One region of the Fictibacillus marinisediminis genome, then DNA from elsewhere that is predicted to be linked to it. Evidence: riboswitches for the same ligand, from Rfam matches in the RefSeq annotation. Region 1 holds a riboswitch; each other region holds the start of a gene.
What was found. Region 1 has a riboswitch for thiamine pyrophosphate ahead of LCY76_RS05295 (acetylornithine deacetylase). Riboswitches for the same ligand answer to the same signal wherever they lie in the genome.

Region 2: it holds a riboswitch for thiamine pyrophosphate, as region 1 does, so the genes downstream of both, thiD (bifunctional hydroxymethylpyrimidine kinase/phosphomethylpyrimidine kinase) here and LCY76_RS05295 (acetylornithine deacetylase) in region 1, are expected to answer to the same signal.
Region 3: it holds a riboswitch for thiamine pyrophosphate, as region 1 does, so the genes downstream of both, thiT (energy-coupled thiamine transporter ThiT) here and LCY76_RS05295 (acetylornithine deacetylase) in region 1, are expected to answer to the same signal.

Annotation. Positions count from the first base shown of each region.
Region 1 is NZ_JAIWJX010000002.1:956,088-961,738, reverse strand. It holds gene LCY76_RS05310 (ABC transporter permease) at 1-560, opposite strand, end outside; gene LCY76_RS05305 (ABC transporter ATP-binding protein) at 535-1,284, opposite strand; gene tenA (thiaminase II) at 1,308-1,994, opposite strand; gene LCY76_RS05295 (acetylornithine deacetylase) at 1,991-3,277, opposite strand; TPP riboswitch at 3,448-3,552, opposite strand; gene LCY76_RS05290 (thiazole biosynthesis adenylyltransferase ThiF) at 3,560-4,582, opposite strand; gene LCY76_RS05285 (thiazole synthase) at 4,582-5,346, opposite strand; gene thiS (sulfur carrier protein ThiS) at 5,351-5,551, opposite strand; gene thiO (glycine oxidase ThiO) at 5,557-5,651, opposite strand, start outside.
Region 2 is NZ_JAIWJX010000002.1:1,505,264-1,510,914, forward strand. It holds gene LCY76_RS08200 (YecA family protein) at 1-165, opposite strand, end outside; gene LCY76_RS08205 (DUF4349 domain-containing protein) at 320-1,186, shown strand; gene LCY76_RS08210 (IDEAL domain-containing protein) at 1,200-1,430, opposite strand; gene LCY76_RS08215 (hypothetical protein) at 1,564-1,800, opposite strand; TPP riboswitch at 1,955-2,060, shown strand; gene thiD (bifunctional hydroxymethylpyrimidine kinase/phosphomethylpyrimidine kinase) at 2,202-3,008, shown strand; gene thiM (hydroxyethylthiazole kinase) at 3,005-3,802, shown strand; gene thiE (thiamine phosphate synthase) at 3,815-4,480, shown strand; gene LCY76_RS08235 (hypothetical protein) at 4,562-4,804, shown strand; gene LCY76_RS08240 (ArsR/SmtB family transcription factor) at 4,921-5,523, shown strand; gene LCY76_RS08245 (hypothetical protein) at 5,520-5,651, shown strand, end outside.
Region 3 is NZ_JAIWJX010000002.1:1,876,509-1,882,159, reverse strand. It holds gene LCY76_RS10190 (DAK2 domain-containing protein) at 1-396, opposite strand, end outside; gene LCY76_RS10185 (Asp23/Gls24 family envelope stress response protein) at 412-774, opposite strand; gene rpmB (50S ribosomal protein L28) at 1,006-1,194, shown strand; gene spoVM (stage V sporulation protein SpoVM) at 1,344-1,424, opposite strand; gene LCY76_RS10170 (thiamine diphosphokinase) at 1,523-2,164, opposite strand; gene thiT (energy-coupled thiamine transporter ThiT) at 2,161-2,733, opposite strand; TPP riboswitch at 2,807-2,914, opposite strand; gene rpe (ribulose-phosphate 3-epimerase) at 2,939-3,586, opposite strand; gene rsgA (ribosome small subunit-dependent GTPase A) at 3,588-4,481, opposite strand; gene pknB (Stk1 family PASTA domain-containing Ser/Thr kinase) at 4,471-5,651, opposite strand, start outside.

The DNA.
Region 1 (5,651 bases):
GCGGCGAGTTTTATCCCTGAAAAGAAAGCCGGAAGCGCCATTGGCAGCTGCACCTTTTTGAAGACCTGCCATCTCCGTGCTCCCATGGAACGCAGAAGATCCACATAATCTCGGTCATGATGGTTCAAACCATCATACGTGCTGACGACGATGGGAAAGAAGGCAATCAGCACGGTAACCGCCACTTTGCTCCAGATGCTGTAGCCGAACCAAAGGACAAAGATCGGAGACAGTGCAATGATCGGTATCGTCTGGGAGATCAAGACCGCAGGATAGACCATTTTCTGTACAGATTTGAAAAAAAACATGGCAACAGCAAGCGAAACACCTGCAACGGCTGCGATTAAAAAACCGAGGATGGCTTCCTTGAATGTCGCCCAGGTATGTCCTAGAAGAACCTCTTTGTTTTCAAAGAGCGAAACGAGGATTCCTGTAGGGGCCGGCAAAATAAACGAAGGCACCTTGTCTGTCCTCACAAGCCATTCCCATAGTACGAGCAAGACGGCAGCAGCAGCCAAAAATAAATAATAGTCTTTAAAAAATCGTTTCATGCTGTTCATTTGTAATTCTGCTCTCCAATTTATTGATTAATCCCACCATCTCATTCGTTAATACTCTATTTCTCGGCCTCGGAAGCCTAATCTTTACCTCTTCTGTTTCACCAGATGGATGCAGCAAGATGATTCGGTCACTTAAAAAAACCGCTTCATGAAGATCATGTGTAACCAAAAGAATGGTTTTGTTTAAATCCTTCCATAGGGAAGAAATCCATTCGTGCATTTCCTTTTTAGTCATCGCATCTAAAGCACCGAATGGTTCATCAAGAAGAAGTACTTCTTTTCCAGTCAGCAGGGTGCGGAGAAAGGCTATTCTTTGGCGCATCCCCCCTGAAAGTTCATGCGGATAAGCATTCCGGTAATTCCACAGTCCTACTTTTTTCAGCCATGAATCCCCCTCTTCTACTTTCTGTCCCTTCTGGTTCTGAATCTCAGGAGCAAGAAGAAGATTTTCCATGACCGTACACCAAGGCAGAAGTAAATCCTTCTGAGGCATGTATCCCGCCGCTCCAGGATAGACTGGCTTCTCATGTACGATAATCTCTCCCTGATCAGGTTTCTCCAGTCCACAGGCAAGCTTGAGCAGGGTACTTTTTCCGGTTCCGCTCTTGCCGATGATCGATACAAATTCTCCGGGCGCTGCTGCAAAATTGATGTTCTTGAGAAGCGGGAGGGCTTGTTCTTGCTCCGTAAAAGAATAAGATACATTCTTAAAGATTATTGACATAAAAACTCTCCTTCAAAAGGTGATTACACCGGCCACCCATGACCGTAATACACCATATCCCAAAACATGAATTCAAAGCGCGATGTGGTCAGGAAATGCTCCTCCAGCACCGCCAATTCCTGTTCTGTCTTATCTTTCGCCAACTTGTTCAGTTCATTAATCAGCCACTGTGCAAGTGCACCGAACTCTTCTGATGCATACATCTCAATCCATCGGGTATACGGATGCTCTGCGAGGCTGCCTGCTTCCCTCTTTAATAGCGTTCCGATCTCGTGGTAGCTCCACATGCACGGCAGCATGCATGAGATCAACTCAGCAAGTGTTCCCTGCTGGGAGGCGTTCAGCATATAGCGAGTGTACGCAAGGTTAATTGGAGAAGCCTGCTCAGCCTCCAATTCCTCGGGCTCGATGCCAATTTCATGGCAGTACTCGCGGTGAAGATCCATTTCTGTATTCAATGTTTCATGAAGCAGGCTTGAAAACCAGCTCATCGTCTCTGTATCCTTGGATTTTATCGTCCCTAACGCAAAGAGCTTTGCATAATCCTTTAAAAACACATAATCCTGTTTCATGTAATAACCAAAGCGCTCTTTCGGCAAGGAACCATCTTTAATGCCCTGAACAAACGGATGCAGATGAGTATGCATCCAGATTGGTTCCACGTTTCTGTGTAATCTATCTGTAAATCGTTCTTCCTTTGACTTTGTCATGGTTTATTGCTCCTTTCTGTATTGCACCACTTTGCAATAAATCCGGCGAGAACCTTTGAATGCTCCAGTAACTGTTGAATCCTCACCTTTTCATTGACAGCATGGGCTTCGTTCAGCTCTCCCGGGCCATAAATGACAGTTGGGATTCCCGCCTGTCCAAGCCACCCCGCATCTGTAACGGTCGGCGACATCGAAACAGCAGCTTTCTGTTCTGAAACGGCATTATGCTGTTCTTCCAGTACTGCCAATGCTTCATGATTGTGATCAACATCAAGTGCAGGAAAGATTTCACCCTTCTCCTCAATCATGGATATTCCTCCCCACTTAAACAGAGGCAGGTTGTTTTTCAGCCATGGATCGGCCTTTGCTATAGCAATAATGTGCTCCTCAATTTCTTTTGCGACATCTTCATACGTCTCATTCGGGTAATAATGAACAGTAACCCAGAGTTTGCATTCATCAGCGATGAATGCAGCATTCCTGCCTCCTTCAATGACAGAGGGATTGATGGTCGTGCTTCCGAACGGAAAGTTTGGATATGTTTTGGTTACTGCCCAATGCCGTTCAAGTTCCTGCAGCCCTTCTATAATCTTCATCATTTTTTCAATGGCGCTCGCTCCTATTATTCCGCCGCCTGCATGAATCATCCGCGAGCGAAGGCCATCATGAAAGGTCTCTTTACCTTTTATCGTGATCCAGCCTGTGATGACGCCGCCTTGTCCATGAATCTCAAGATTGGACGTATCAGCCACGAGCGCAAAGTCAGCTTTCATTCCCCGGTCTATGCAGGATTTGGTACCCGCTTCCCCGGCTTCTTCGCCGGTTACTGATTGAAAAAAGAGGTCCCCTTTCAGCTTGATCCCCAGCTCTTGAAGAAGCTGAAGAGCAAACAGAGAAGAGGCCATGCCTCCCTTCATGTCTGCTGTGCCCCGTCCATAGAGCCATCCATCTTCCTCCGTCAGCACAAACGGCGGATACTTCCATTGCGTTTCATCCCCGACAGCCACGACATCAATGTGGCCGTTAAGAAGAAGGCTTTGATATTCCTCTGAGGCATCTCCTTGTTTTGATCCTGCGACAATCTTGTCGCCAGGAAACAGCTCCCACTCCTCCGTCTTAAATCCAAGGCCAGAGAGGATGGATTTCACGCAGCTTTGTGCCTCTTCTGTGTTTCTTGCAGGAGGACTGACCGTCTGGAAGGCAACGAGCTCTCTTAAAATCTCAATCAGCCTCTCCTGTCTCTCCTCCGCTAATCTATTAATCTTCTCTCGTAATCCGCTCATGGCAGCCTCCTTTATCTTTTATCTGGTGCCAATTATCCTGGTGCCTGGCACCAGGCTTTACACACTTGTGTAACGGCGGTGCCTGGCACCGAAGAAATCCACGCAAAAAGCCGCCTTCATGGGAGATGGCGGCTGAGGTTTTTGCTGAGGTCATCTATTCTGAATCAGCTTGTTGCTTCAGCGTGCTTCCCTCCGCTGGTATAATCCAGATCAGGTTCCAAGGGTCTAGAACACAAAGGTTCAGTCTCAGCCGTACGGCCCCCCTAGCAGATTGCTATTTCATTATCCTATTAAACTGTAATAGAGATTTTTCGCTTCTGTTATATCTTTCGTGCCGTGAATCAGTACGCGTCCGTCCTTGAAAAAGACAAGCCGCTGTTCTTCTTGATTGCTGTATGAAAGCAGATAAGGGTTCTGTTCCACTTTCCCGCCAAGCCGCGACAGGGACAAAGAAAGCTCATCCAAATCCCTTTCTCCCTTTTCCGAAGGACGGATCTGGACGGTGTTCCTTCCGCAGAGAACAGCTGTCTTCGTCTGATTTTCAGGATTCAGATGCGGATACTGAGGATGCTTTCCACAGGAAGGACAGTCCGTTTTTTTTAGCTTTTGGACATCCATCGCCAAATAATGATTGTTCCATACATCAAAGGAAACCAGTTTGTTGCGGAGTGCAGCGGTGTTGCCCGTCAGCAGCTTCAGTGCTTCAGACGTCTGGTGAGCGACAACCATTTGGACAACAGGCGCAATGATTCCCGCCGTATCACACGTTGCTCCGCCCATCGGCACCTTTTCCAGGAGACAGCTTAGACAAGGCGTCTCCCCGGGTAAAATCACATAACTGAGTCCGTAGCTTCCAACGCATGCGCCGTAAATCCAAGGAATCTTCTTCTCCTGGGAGATGTCATTGATCAGCAAACGCGTATCAAAATTATCTGTCGCATCAATGATCAGATCGGCAAACTCCGTCAGTTCCCTCAGTTCTTCAGCTCCTGCATCCAAAACAAGGCCCTCTACGTGGATATCGGAATTAACCTGTTCCAGCCGTTCTCTTGCAGCTACCGCTTTAGGCATCCGGTACTTTGCATCTTCCTCGCTGAAAAGCTGCTGGCGCTGGAGGTTGCTCCATTCTACATAGTCACGGTCAGCAATCGTGATCCTGCCCACACCCGCGCGGGCAAGAATTTCTGCATTGCCGGTTCCGAGCGCACCCGCACCGATAATCACAACATGTTTATCAGACAAGAGATCCTGTCCCTCTTCTCCTATAGGCTCGAATAACATCTGCCTGGAGTAGCGATCATTCATTAAATACTCATTCCCTCCAGCGGACTGCTTGCCGCTGCATACCTTTTCTTTGGAATTCTTCCCGCTTCATACCCGAGACGGCCGGCTTCAATGGCAAGCTTCATCGCCTCGGCCATTTTTACTGGATTATCGGCCCCTGATACCGCTGAATTCAGCAGTACTCCATCAGCCCCCAACTCCATGGCCGCCGCCGCATCAGCCGGTGATCCGATGCCCGCATCTACAATCACTGGGATATTGGCCTGCTCAATAATAAGGCTTATGTTCAACGGGTTGATGATCCCGAGGCCAGATCCAATGGGGGAAGCTCCGGGCATTATGGCATGCACGCCAAGTTCCTCTAATTTTTGTGCAAGAATGACATCATCTGAAGCATAGGGCAAGACCGTAAACCCCTCTTCCAACAGCATTTCTGAAGCCCGCAGCGTTTCCAGCGGATCAGGCAAAAGAGTTTTAAAATCTCCTATCACTTCTACCTTTATCATATCACATAGCCCCGAAGCTTTTGCCAGCTTCGCGATTCTAACCGCTTCTTCTGCCGTTTTCGCACCCGCCGTGTTCGGCAGAAGCGTAAAGTTCTCTGCCTCCAGCTTTTCTAAAAAGTTTGGCTGGTCAGGATCAAAAATGTTCATCCTTCTTACGGCAAATGTAAGGATTTCCGTGCCCGACACCCTTACTGCCTCTTTTTGGACATCAAAATCAGGGAATTTACCTGTCCCTAAAAGCAATCTGGAGCGAAATTCATAGTTTCCAATCTTCAGCATAACTTCATCCTCCTCCTACAAAATGTACGATTTCTATTTTGTCACCATCTGCTAAACGCGTTTCTGCGTGTTGGCTTTTATCCAAAATTTCTTGATTCAATTCAACGATTGCCCCTTTGCCGGCAAGCTTTAACTCTCCCAGAAGTTCCTGGACTGTACGGGCTGAGGCTATATCTAAGGCTGTTCCGTTAACCATCAGTTTCATGAGACTCATCCTTTCATCTTTTCATAGGCAAACCGGTCTGGCGCAAACTCTTTTAATCTTTCTTCCTGCAGATTTCCGATCAGCAGCTCTGCCATCCATC
Region 2 (5,651 bases), 550 kb from region 1:
TTCTTCATGAAAATGGTCAAAGGCAAACTTAGCTAAGCCTTCCTGATGGCGGCTCACTTCGACAATCTTGTTTAATTGAACGGTTGTGACCGATCGATGACAGCAACTCTTATATTTTTTCCCGCTGCCGCATGGACAAGGTTCGTTTCTTCCTACTTTGTTCATGTTACCCTCCGAACTTCACTGCTCTTGTTGTAAATAAATCACTTTGTAAATACTAGCATATTCGGGTGATATTGCAACTCACAGCTATAAAATTACCATATATTGTAACAAAAAGGTACTTTGGGCCGTCTATAAATAAAAGGGGGACATGATGATGATAAAAAAGAGAAATCAACAGTTCATGGCCGTATGGGTGATGATCGTTTTAGTTCTGGCGTCGTGCAGCAGCAAGGATGAAAACATGGCATCAAAGTCGTCTGAAGGGGGAGGCTCTTCCACCAGCATGAAAAGGGAATCCGCTAAAGAAGACAAGCAGCCTGCTGCCGACCAAGGGAGAAAAATGATTTACACGAGTGAAATAATGATAAGCGTTCAAAACGTTAAGAAGGTCCGGAGTGAAGTGGAACAACTCACAAAACAAATGGGCGGCTATATCGTTGAAAGTGAATCCTTGTCTGAAGAAGAAGGGCAAAATGGGGGTTACCTGAAAATAAGAATTCCAAAGAAAGATTTTCTTGTTTTCACAAAAAAGGCAGGAGAATTAAGTTCTGGGAGTCCTCATGAAATCATAAATGGACGAGATGTTACAGAGGAATATACTGACTTGGAAGCAAGACTGAAGGCAAAGCGCATTGTTCGTAACCGTTTGGAAAGCTTCATGAAGAATGCAAATAAAACAGAGGACCTCCTTGCCATATCCAAAGAACTATCAGGAGTGCAGGAACAGATTGAAAAAATCCAGGGCAGAATAAACTATTTAGAGAATCAAAGCGATTTTTCAACGGTTACGGTCCATTTTGAAGTGAAAAATATTGGGATGAAGAACAATGAAGAGCTGAACACCTGGGGAAAGTCAAAGACTTTATTTAAAGAGACGTGGAATGGACTGGTTCATACTATTTCCTATCTCATTATTGCACTCATTGGATTGTCGCCTGTCATTATCCTTTTCATGGCTATTGGAGGAGCATGGCTTTACTTAAGAAGGATAAAGCGTTCAAAAAAAGAAACCAAACCGTAAAAGGTTTGGTTTCTTATCCAAGGAATTTAATATATTCATCCGTCAGTTTCATGAACAGTTTTTCATCACGTTTTTCCAGGGCTTCATCTATTTGTTCTTTATAACGTTTCATCTGATGGGCGTGCAGCGACTCATCAAGGATCATCTGAGCAACCATATTAAAAGCGAACGGGTCATTTTTCTTCTGAAGTTTATATTTCACAAGATCGTTCATGTCTTTATTATACGATGTATTGTCTTTCATGCTCTATTCCTCCTTGAATTTTTTTGCAGAAGCTTGTAGGATTGAAAGCTCATGCGTTAATGGGTTTTTACTAGTATACTTATCACTGGTAATAATAGCAACAGTTTAATCTGAAAATTTAGTTTTTTTCATTTTACTTCTCAATATTCAAATCAGCCAGGACCTCATCTGCAGAATGGAATTTTTTACTGTCCAGCTGTTCACCGCCTTCCATATCAAATACTTTTAATTCGTAAACATCTTCTGCAGGGATATATTTGACTTCTACGGGATTGGTGTAATTTCTTGAGAAGGATTCTTCTGTTTGTGAGTGACTGTAAACATCTTCTGGATTTTGTTTTAAATTTTGCAGTTTCTCTCTGATATTCATAATTTCTCTCCCTCCAGATTTTCTATCGGGTGTTGTATAAATAATGCCCGTATCCGTTCTGTTTTAAACACAGCAGCCTAACTTTTCGACAAATTTTATCCCTTGTTTGACGCTTCGGCCGCTGTCATTTAGGATAGAAGTAACATCATACATCGTATACCACTAGGGGAGCTTTGATTTAAAGCTGAGAAAAGAAATGTCTTTGACCCTTTGAACCTGATCCGGTTAATACTGGCGGAGGGAAGTGGCTTAAACTTTTATCAGCATTCATGTTTAAGCCGCCTTCTCTTCAGAAGGCGGCTTTTTAGCGGTCGAAGGAGGTCGTGTCCAGTTTCAGTGAACAGGGATCTTAACAGATCAGGCCACTTGCGCTTTTCTAGTGGTGAAAGGAGTTCTTCCATATGTTAAAAACACCAAAAGCATTGACAGTTGCAGGATCAGATTCAGGAGGGGGAGCAGGAATCCAGGCCGATCTAAAAACGTTTCAGGAATTGGGAGCCTATGGAATGTCTGTCATCACAGCTGTGACTGCACAGAATACATTAGGCGTTCAGGGGATCCACCCGGTGCCTGTTGAGATGATCCTAAAGCAGTTAAACAGCATAGAAGAGGATCTTCGTCCTGAAGCTTTAAAGACGGGCATGCTTTTCAGTGCAGAAATTATAGAAGCGGTATCTCGTCATATTCGAAAGTATGAATGGAAAAACGTTGTTGTGGATCCTGTAATGATCGCGAAAGGGGGGGCGGACCTTCTGAGAAGGGATGCAGTAGAAGCCCTGAAAAAACAGCTGATTCCTCTAGCCTCGATCCTGACACCGAATATTCCCGAAGCTGAGCAGCTAACAGGAAGAAGCATTTCCACAAAGCAAGACAGGGAGGATGCTGCAAAATTTTTGCATGATTTAGGAGCAGGAATGATTGTGATCAAAGGAGGCCATCTCTCTCATGATAAAGCACCAGTCGACTTGTTTTATGATGGTGAGCAGATGCATGAGCTGGAAGGAAGAAGGATTGATACACCGCAAACTCATGGAACCGGCTGTACGTTTGCAGCTGCCATTGCTGCTGAACTGGCTCTTGGAAAAACCCCGATTCATGCTGTAAAAACAGCGAAAACTTTTATACAGGAAGCAATCAGCCACCCGCTTCATATTGGCAGCGGGCATGGGCCGACAAACCATTGGGCATACAGGAGGAATCAGGCATGAAAGAACTGAGTGTACTTTTAAAAGACATTAGAAAGAAAAAACCTCTGATTCATCACATCACTAACCAAGTAACGATGAATTTTTTAGCGAACGGCATCTTGGCAGCTGGAGGAAGCCCGATGATGGCTCTTCATTATGAAGAGGCTGAAGAAGCCGTCATGGCAGCTGACGCACTGGTTTTAAATATTGGAACCGTTGAACCTGACTCAATTAAAGCAATGGTTTTGGCTGGAAAAAAAGCGAAGGAACTGGGCATTCCTGTCATTTTGGATCCGGTGGGTGCAGGACTTTCCTTATTAAGGAAGAAAGCCGTTGAGGAGCTGGTTGAACAGGTTTCTCCCGATGTCATTTGCGGCAATGCCGCAGAGATCTCCTTTTTGTACGGAGGTGACTGGGGTGGCAAAGGGGTTGATGGTGATCAATCAGAAAACGATGATGAGCTTGCTTTGCATGCGGCCAGTAAGCTCGGTTCGGTCATTGTCATTACAGGGAAAAAGGATGCAGTGAGTGATGGAAAGGAATGCATAGCGATTAGTGGCGGACATGAAATATTGTCTTATGTGACAGGGACCGGCTGTTTCTCAACCTCTCTTATCGGTTTGTTTATGGCCAGATCTCTGGAAACCGGCCTTTCCTGTTGCCAGAGGGCCGCAGGCGCTTTGACGATGCTGGGAATCTGTGCTGAACGCGCTAAAGCCGTTTCAGCAGGACCAGGCTCCTTTCAGACAGCATTATTGGATGAGCTCTATCTATTAAACCCTGAAGACTTGAATACGGCCGGCAGATGGAGCTAAGGAGGCTTACAGATGGAATATAATACGCTTAAACTGCAGTTAAAAGTTTATTTTATTATGGGAAGCTTAAACTGCAGAGCTGAACCTGAACTAGTGCTGGAGCAGGCGCTAAAGGGGGGAGCGACGCTTTTTCAATATCGTGAGAAGGGCGAAGGGTGTCTATCACCTGATCAGAAAAATGCCTTAGCTCTTAGCTTGCAGAAAATCTGCGGAAAAAACCATGTTCCTTTTATTATTAATGATGATATCGATCTCATGATCAGCCTGAATGCCGATGGTCTGCATATCGGGCAGGAGGATGGAGATCTCAATCAAATCCGCAGCAGCATCCCCGATAAAATTCTTGGCGTTTCGGTTCACAATGTTGAAGAAGCAGAAGATGCACTACGTGCTGGAGCAGATTATTTAGGAGTGGGCCCGATTTTTGATACAAGTACAAAGATGGATACGCGTGATGTTATGGGGTTTTCTGTTTTAAAAGAGCTTAGAGCAGCAGGGATTACAGCACCGATCGTGGGAATAGGCGGCATTTCTGAAGAAAACGCATTTGAAGTAATCGAAGCCGGAGCGGATGGAGTATCTGTCATTTCAGCCATCAGCCAGCATGTGAATCCAGAGAAGGCGGCAAGCGGCCTGCTTGAACGGGTAGAGAAGGGTTTGGAAAGCAAGACTCATTAATTAAAGAGAATTAATGAGGAATGGCACAGAACAACCGTGTTCTTCGTACTATAAAAGAGTACGCAAGAAAGAGGTGCCACGATGAAAAAGAGAAGTAAGATATGGGCGTATTCGGAAATGGTACTGCTGTTCCTCGGCTTTTTGCTGGCTCTTTGGAATGGAATGTACATTAACAGTCCAGCCCTGTTATTCGGAATCTTAGCTGCAGTATTTTTGTTTCGTGCCATTGAACGATATTATTTTAAACTTAAAACAGAGTTTTTCTTCAATACAGCTATGGTATTAATCTTTATCCTATTGGCCGTTATCCCGCTATTAAAGTGACAGAAGCACAAGCTTCTGTCACTTTTTTTGATTAAAAATAGAAATGTTTGACAAAGATAAGCCTATCGTAATAAAATGATTTTACGTAAAACAAAATTTTTAAGTGAGGTGAACCAGTGAAAAAGAATGCATCGATTGAAGAGACATATCTTGTAACGCTGCCTGAGCAGGCTGCTGCTTTGCTCCATCCCATTCGTTCCGAGATGCTCAGTGCTCTAAAAGAACCGGCTTCTGCAACAGAAATAGCAAAGCTGCTCAATGAGTCACCGCAGAAGATCAATTACCATCTCAAGGCTTTAGAAAAAGTAGGGCTTGTTTTCAGAGCAGGAACGAGGAATGTGAGGAATTTGGTAGAAGTACTTTATCAAGCAGTGGCCAAAACGTTAATTTTTTCTGACTCTCTTGGCTTGTCACCGGAAACTTCACAGAAATTAAAAGATCAGCATGCGCTGGCCCACGTTCTCACCTTAACTGAAACCATGAAGAAAGATGCGCTGCAGCTCATGGAAAAAGCAGAGGATGAACAAATTCCAAGTGCCATTCTGCAAGCTTCAGTTTCCTTATCCAATGAGGAGGAACGCAACCAGTTCATTAATGAGTACTTCTCACTGCTTCACCAGCTTGTTGGCAAATATCAGTCTGGAAATAATGAGCAAGGTGAAGAATATCAGGTGTCTATTGCTGTCTATCCAAAACCGGAGGGAGGAATCGAGGGATGAATGAAGTGAAAAAGCATCCTTCTCTTGCCTGGGAAAAGAGCAGGAAGCAGGCAGAGAAAGCCGATAAAGTCATAGCTTTAGAAGAGAAGCGGACTGAAAGGGAAGAGGCTCGGCAAGAGGAAATCAGA
Region 3 (5,651 bases), 920 kb from region 1:
GGTTCCCTCGATGGGCTTCATCACAGCCTTATAGGCTGTTTCTACTCCGTTCTCAAATGCTCTTGCAAAGTCAGCCGAAGTAATGGTTTCTTTTCCTTCGATTGATTTTGAAAAACCACGGAAAAGCTGGGATAATATAACCCCGGAGTTGCCTCTTGCCCCCATGAGCAAGCCTCGGGAAAAAGAGCTCGCGACTTTACTGATATCGGGAATTATGTTGTTTTGAACTTCTTTTGCACCAGAAGTAATCGTAAGGTTCATGTTGGTTCCTGTATCCCCGTCCGGCACAGGAAAAACATTAAGTGCATCTACCATTGCTGCGTTTTTTGATAAGTTTGCGGCTCCCAATGCAACCATAGCCGCAAACTTTTTACCGTCTAAAACTGTTAAAGACACGAACTTTCCTCCTAACTAAGGGGTTGTCACCCTGACACCCTGAACAAAAATGTTAACAGAATCTACAGAGAGACCCAGCATTTGATCGAGGGTATATTTCACTTTTGTCTGTACATTATGGGCTACTTCAGAAATCTTTGTTCCGTAGCTTACAATAATATACATATCAATATGTACTTCATCTTCTTCTTGCCGAACCACAATCCCCCGGGAGAAGTTGTCACGTCCTAAAAGTTCGGTAATACCATCCTTTAACTGCTTCCTGGAAGCCATGCCTACAATACCGTAGCAATCAATAGCAGCGCCGCCAGCAATAGTAGCGATCACTTCCGTAGAAATGTCAATCTGGCCGTATTTATTCTTCATTTCGATGGACATGATGAATCCCCCTTTAATCAATCAATTATGGCTAAACCTCATTTTACTATAAAATTAAGTTTTATGAAAGGACAACTCCATTTGACAATAGTCACAAAGCCATGTCAAGCCTTTTTACTTGAAATACGAAAAATCATTTGTTGCTTTTCTTAAGTGGTCATGCTACTATAGGTTAGTATTTAACATACGACTGATATGATACAGTTTTACTGTTATAAAGGAGGTACAATTATGTCACGCAAATGTTACGTTACTGGTAAAGGACCTAAAACAGGAAACAAGCGTTCCCACGCATTGAACAAATCTAAAAAGAGCTGGGGAGTAAACGTTCAAAAAGTCCGCATCTTGGTTGACGGGAAGCCTAAACGTGTTTATGTTTCTGCACGTGCCCTTAAATCCGGAAAAGTTGAACGCGTTTAATCGCTCTTAAAACAACGGCATCCCCGTTGTTTTTTATTTGGAAAAGCGCAAGCGGGCTGCAAGGTCCGACAAGCGCTGGAACGGGACAACACTTCTTGAAAAGAAAAAAGCACCCTTGATGGGTGCTTTTTTCTTTTGGATGGAAGTGATTATCCTTTTTTAAATGAACCTAAAACCGCACGTACAAATCCTCCTAAAAACCTAGGCAGTTTAATGGTGTAAAATTTCATCATACCCCTCCTCCAGGCCCTTTGAAAAAATAAGACATTCCCTAATAAATATATTCGCTTTTATAAAAATAGTACCATGCGGCCCGACGCATAAAATATTAATCATGGCTCTTTACCAACATTAATATGCCGCCCGAGAATGAATAAGTACCACTTTTATTTACAAGCTCATTGGAAATGCAGAGAGTAGAACCCATCGGCAAGTATTGATCCTGAAGCGGATATTTGAACCCTGTCAGAGTCAGGCCGGTAACAGGCCCGTTAAATGGAAGGAAAGAGACATAAGAGAACTCAGGCTCTTGTTGTATGATATGCGGTCCTGGTGCTGATAAGGCAATCTTATTCTGCCTGTCCCATATTTCAATGTTAATTCCGGCTTCGAGTCCATGAAGGAGCAATTGGATATTGGCCAGTTCATGATCCAGGCGCCCGCCCGTAACACCCAGCAGCAGGATCTGTTCCGGTTTTTGCCCCAGTGCCCATTCAAGGGCCAGCTCTAGATCAGTTTTATCCTTTTCACTGTCATACTCAAAAGAAGGAAGGTTAAATGAAGCCATCCATTCACGCTCACTGCTGTTCACAGAATCGAAATCTCCAAATACACAGCCGGGTATGATTCCTTTTTTCAACAAGTAGAATACGCCGCGGTCAACACCTGCCCAGACTGCCTTTTCGCCGGCAAATAAAGAGAGGTCCGGCTGCCTTTCTTCCGGACCTCCTGCTAAAATGATAATTTTCATGCCGCGTTAACAACTCTTGGATCGGTCCTATGCAGCAGCCGCGGTGCTGTTTTTGTCAAGAAAATAAAAGCAGCTGCAGTGATCAAAGCAACCGGGATCATGTATGAAGCATTATACACAATGGAGTACAGCACAGGGTTCATGCCTTTTGGGGCGTATGATGCAAAGAATATGACTCCTGATACAACATGGGAGGCCAAACGGAGCAGGCTTCCGAAGGCGATGCCTGCCACAATCGCTGAGATCCTCCTTTTAGATTGGCTTTCCGAACTGACTTTAAACACCCCGGCAAATCCAGCCAATAGGAACGCGAGAGGGTAATCCAGGATCAAACCTGCGGGATTGTATCCTGCGGTTCCATCAACCAGGATCTTTACCATCCCGACAATCAGACCAGTTAATACTCCACCAGGGACCCCTCGGCGGAATGCCATTAAAAAGATTGGCAGCATCTCCAATGAAACTGAGCCTCCATTTGCCCAAAGCCCTTTAAATTGAACAAAACTAAGTATGATGGCCAACGCTGACATCATCGCCACTTCAGTCAAAAACATAATTTTTTTACTCAAATCAATCTCCCCCAAACATCTTTAATAAAAAGAAAAAAGCAACCGGCATGTGAATGACGGTTGCTTATCGTTAACAACTGCGACTCCACATTCCTACGCAGGCATGATCCTGCTTCAGGTTCAAAGGGTCGGGAGTGTACTCCCCTCTCAGCCCCTGTTTGGGACTCCCCCTGTGGTTACTTTTTTCAATTATACTTATTATATATTATACACCACGAATGGTACGGATTGCACCCTTTATGTCTTTTTGCCCATAAATGGCTGATCCCGCTACTAATACGGTAGCTCCAGCTTTCTCACAAAGACGGGCAGTCTCTGCGTTCACGCCGCCGTCTACCTCAATTTCAACGTTCAAGCCCTGCTCCTTGATCCTCGCAGATAATACTTCAATCTTAGGAAGCACAGTGTGTATGAAGGATTGTCCACCAAAGCCTGGATTTACAGACATGATGAGCACAAGGTCTATATCAGCCAAAATATGCTGAATGGTTTCAACAGGAGTAGCAGGATTTAATACGACCCCTGCCTTTTTTCCCTGCTCTTTAATTAATTGAATGGTCCGATGAAGGTGCGGACATGCTTCAACATGAACAGTAATGATATCAGCACCTGCTTTTGCAAACTCCGGGATATACCGGTCAGGGTTTTCAATCATTAAATGTACATCAAATGTCAGTTCAGTGAGCGGCCTGATGGCTTTAACGACTAAAGGCCCCATCGTAATATTCGGCACAAAATGCCCATCCATCACATCGATATGGATATAATCAGCACCGTTTTCTTCCACTGCCTTAATTTCTTCACCGAGCTTTGAAAAGTCTGCGGAAAGAATGGAAGGCGCAACTTTTATCATGTTAGTACCTCCGTTTTTGATCCTTGATTTCCTGCAAAAATTCAAGATAATGATCATAGCGGAACGATGGGATCTCTCCCTCTTCCACTGCTTTTTTTACTGCGCATTTCGGTTCAGAGCTGTGAGTGCAGCCGCGAAACTTGCATTGTGATACCCTCTGTTTCATCTCAGGGAAGTTGTAGGAGAGCTCTTCGGTTTCAATTTCTACAAAGTCCAATGAGCTGAATCCAGGAGTGTCTGCGATCAAGCCCCCTTCAAAAGGAAGGAGTTCAACATGCCTCGTTGTATGCTTTCCGCGTCCAAGATGATCTGATATGTCATTCGTCTCCAGCATGAGTTCAGGCATCAGCGCATTCAAGAGAGACGACTTCCCTACCCCGGACTGTCCTGCGAAGACGCTCGTTTTTCCTTTAAATATCGGTTTGATGTCTTCCATACCGGCCAGCGACATCGCAGAGGTTGGAATGACCTCATATCCGAGCTTCTTATAAGCAGCGATGTAATTTTCGATTTCCTTCTGATACTCTGCACTTTCAATCAAATCCATCTTCGTAAAGCAGATCACCGGCTGAATGCCATTGTCTTCGATATGAACAAGAAAACGGTCCAGCAGTGAACTTGAAAATTCCGGCCGGACGGCAGAGAAAACGAGAATTGCCTGGTCAACATTTGAAATTGGCGGCCGGTTTAACTCGTTCTTTCTTTCCTTAACATCCATAATGTATCCGTCTGTCGGGTTGGAGGATTCAAATACGACCCAATCTCCGACCACAGGCGTAATTTTCTTTTTACGGAAATTGCCACGGCCTCTGCATTGAAAGACTTTGTCATTGTATTGTACATAATAGAATCCTGCGACTGATTTAATAATTCTGCCTTCAGTCTTATTGTCCATTGTTCGCTCCTTTGAATTTACCTTCCTTCGCATCTTGATAATTAAATGTTTTTGATGCCTGCTCTTTCCCATTTAAATAAACGGTATAGGAAGCATCATGGTCCGGCGAGACGGTCAAAGGCACCATATACTCTTTCGTCTGGGAAATTTCTTCTTCTACGAAAACAGCATTTTCCTCTTTGGCATCGCTGTAAACAATTCTGACCTGGAACTGTTTATTCTCATCACCCTTTGAAACTTCAACTGTTATTTTATTATTAAATGTGATGTCTTCCTGAACATCAGGCTTTGGTTTGGGCTTCGGTTCTGGTTTTTTGCCTTTTGAAATAACGACATCAACCGTAGAACCTTTTTTGACATTCGTATAAGGTGAAGGTTTTTGCGAGATGACCTTTCCTTCTTCTACGGTATCAGAGTACTCTTTTGTAAAGTTGACATTAAGCCCTTCCTGCGAGATGTATTTCTCAACATCTTCTTTCGAGGAATTTGATAAGTTCTCAAGCTGAATCGAAGGCGGGCCAGTACTGACACGAAGAATCACCTGTATTTCGCTCGGATTGACTTTTTCCCCTTTATCCGGGCTCTGTGAGACGACCTCACCCTCAGGCGTTTCCTCTGATTCCACCGGTATGGTCTCAATGTTCTTGCTATCGTAGCCTCTTTCGTTTAAGAGGTCTCGTGCAGCATCTTCACTCATTCCGGTAAGATCCAGCATGTCCACTTTCTTAAAGCCTTTAGAAACAAAAAGTGTAACCGTGCTGCCTTCTTTAACCATAGAATGGGGATCAGGATCCTGTTTTATAATTTTCCCCTGTTCCACATCTTCATCGTAGCGCTCTTTCCGTTCGACGTTAAAACCGAGTTTTGCGAGCCGTTCAAACCCGTATTCGTAATCTTTATGGATAACATTGGGAACAGAAACATCTTTCACTTTAAACCAACCAGGCATGACCACAAAGGCAGCCGCTCCAGCACCTGCGAGCAAAAGCAGTAAAATCAGCAGTACAAGCCACCAACTTTTTTTCTTCTTTTTTGGCGGAGGCTTTGTGGTATCTTTTGATATTGCAACCGGCTTTTCGACTGCTTTGTTCATGGATACCGGAGGCATGACCCGTGTAGCATCTGCCGCATCATCAAAATTGCTCCACCGCTGCTCATGCAGACGGTGAG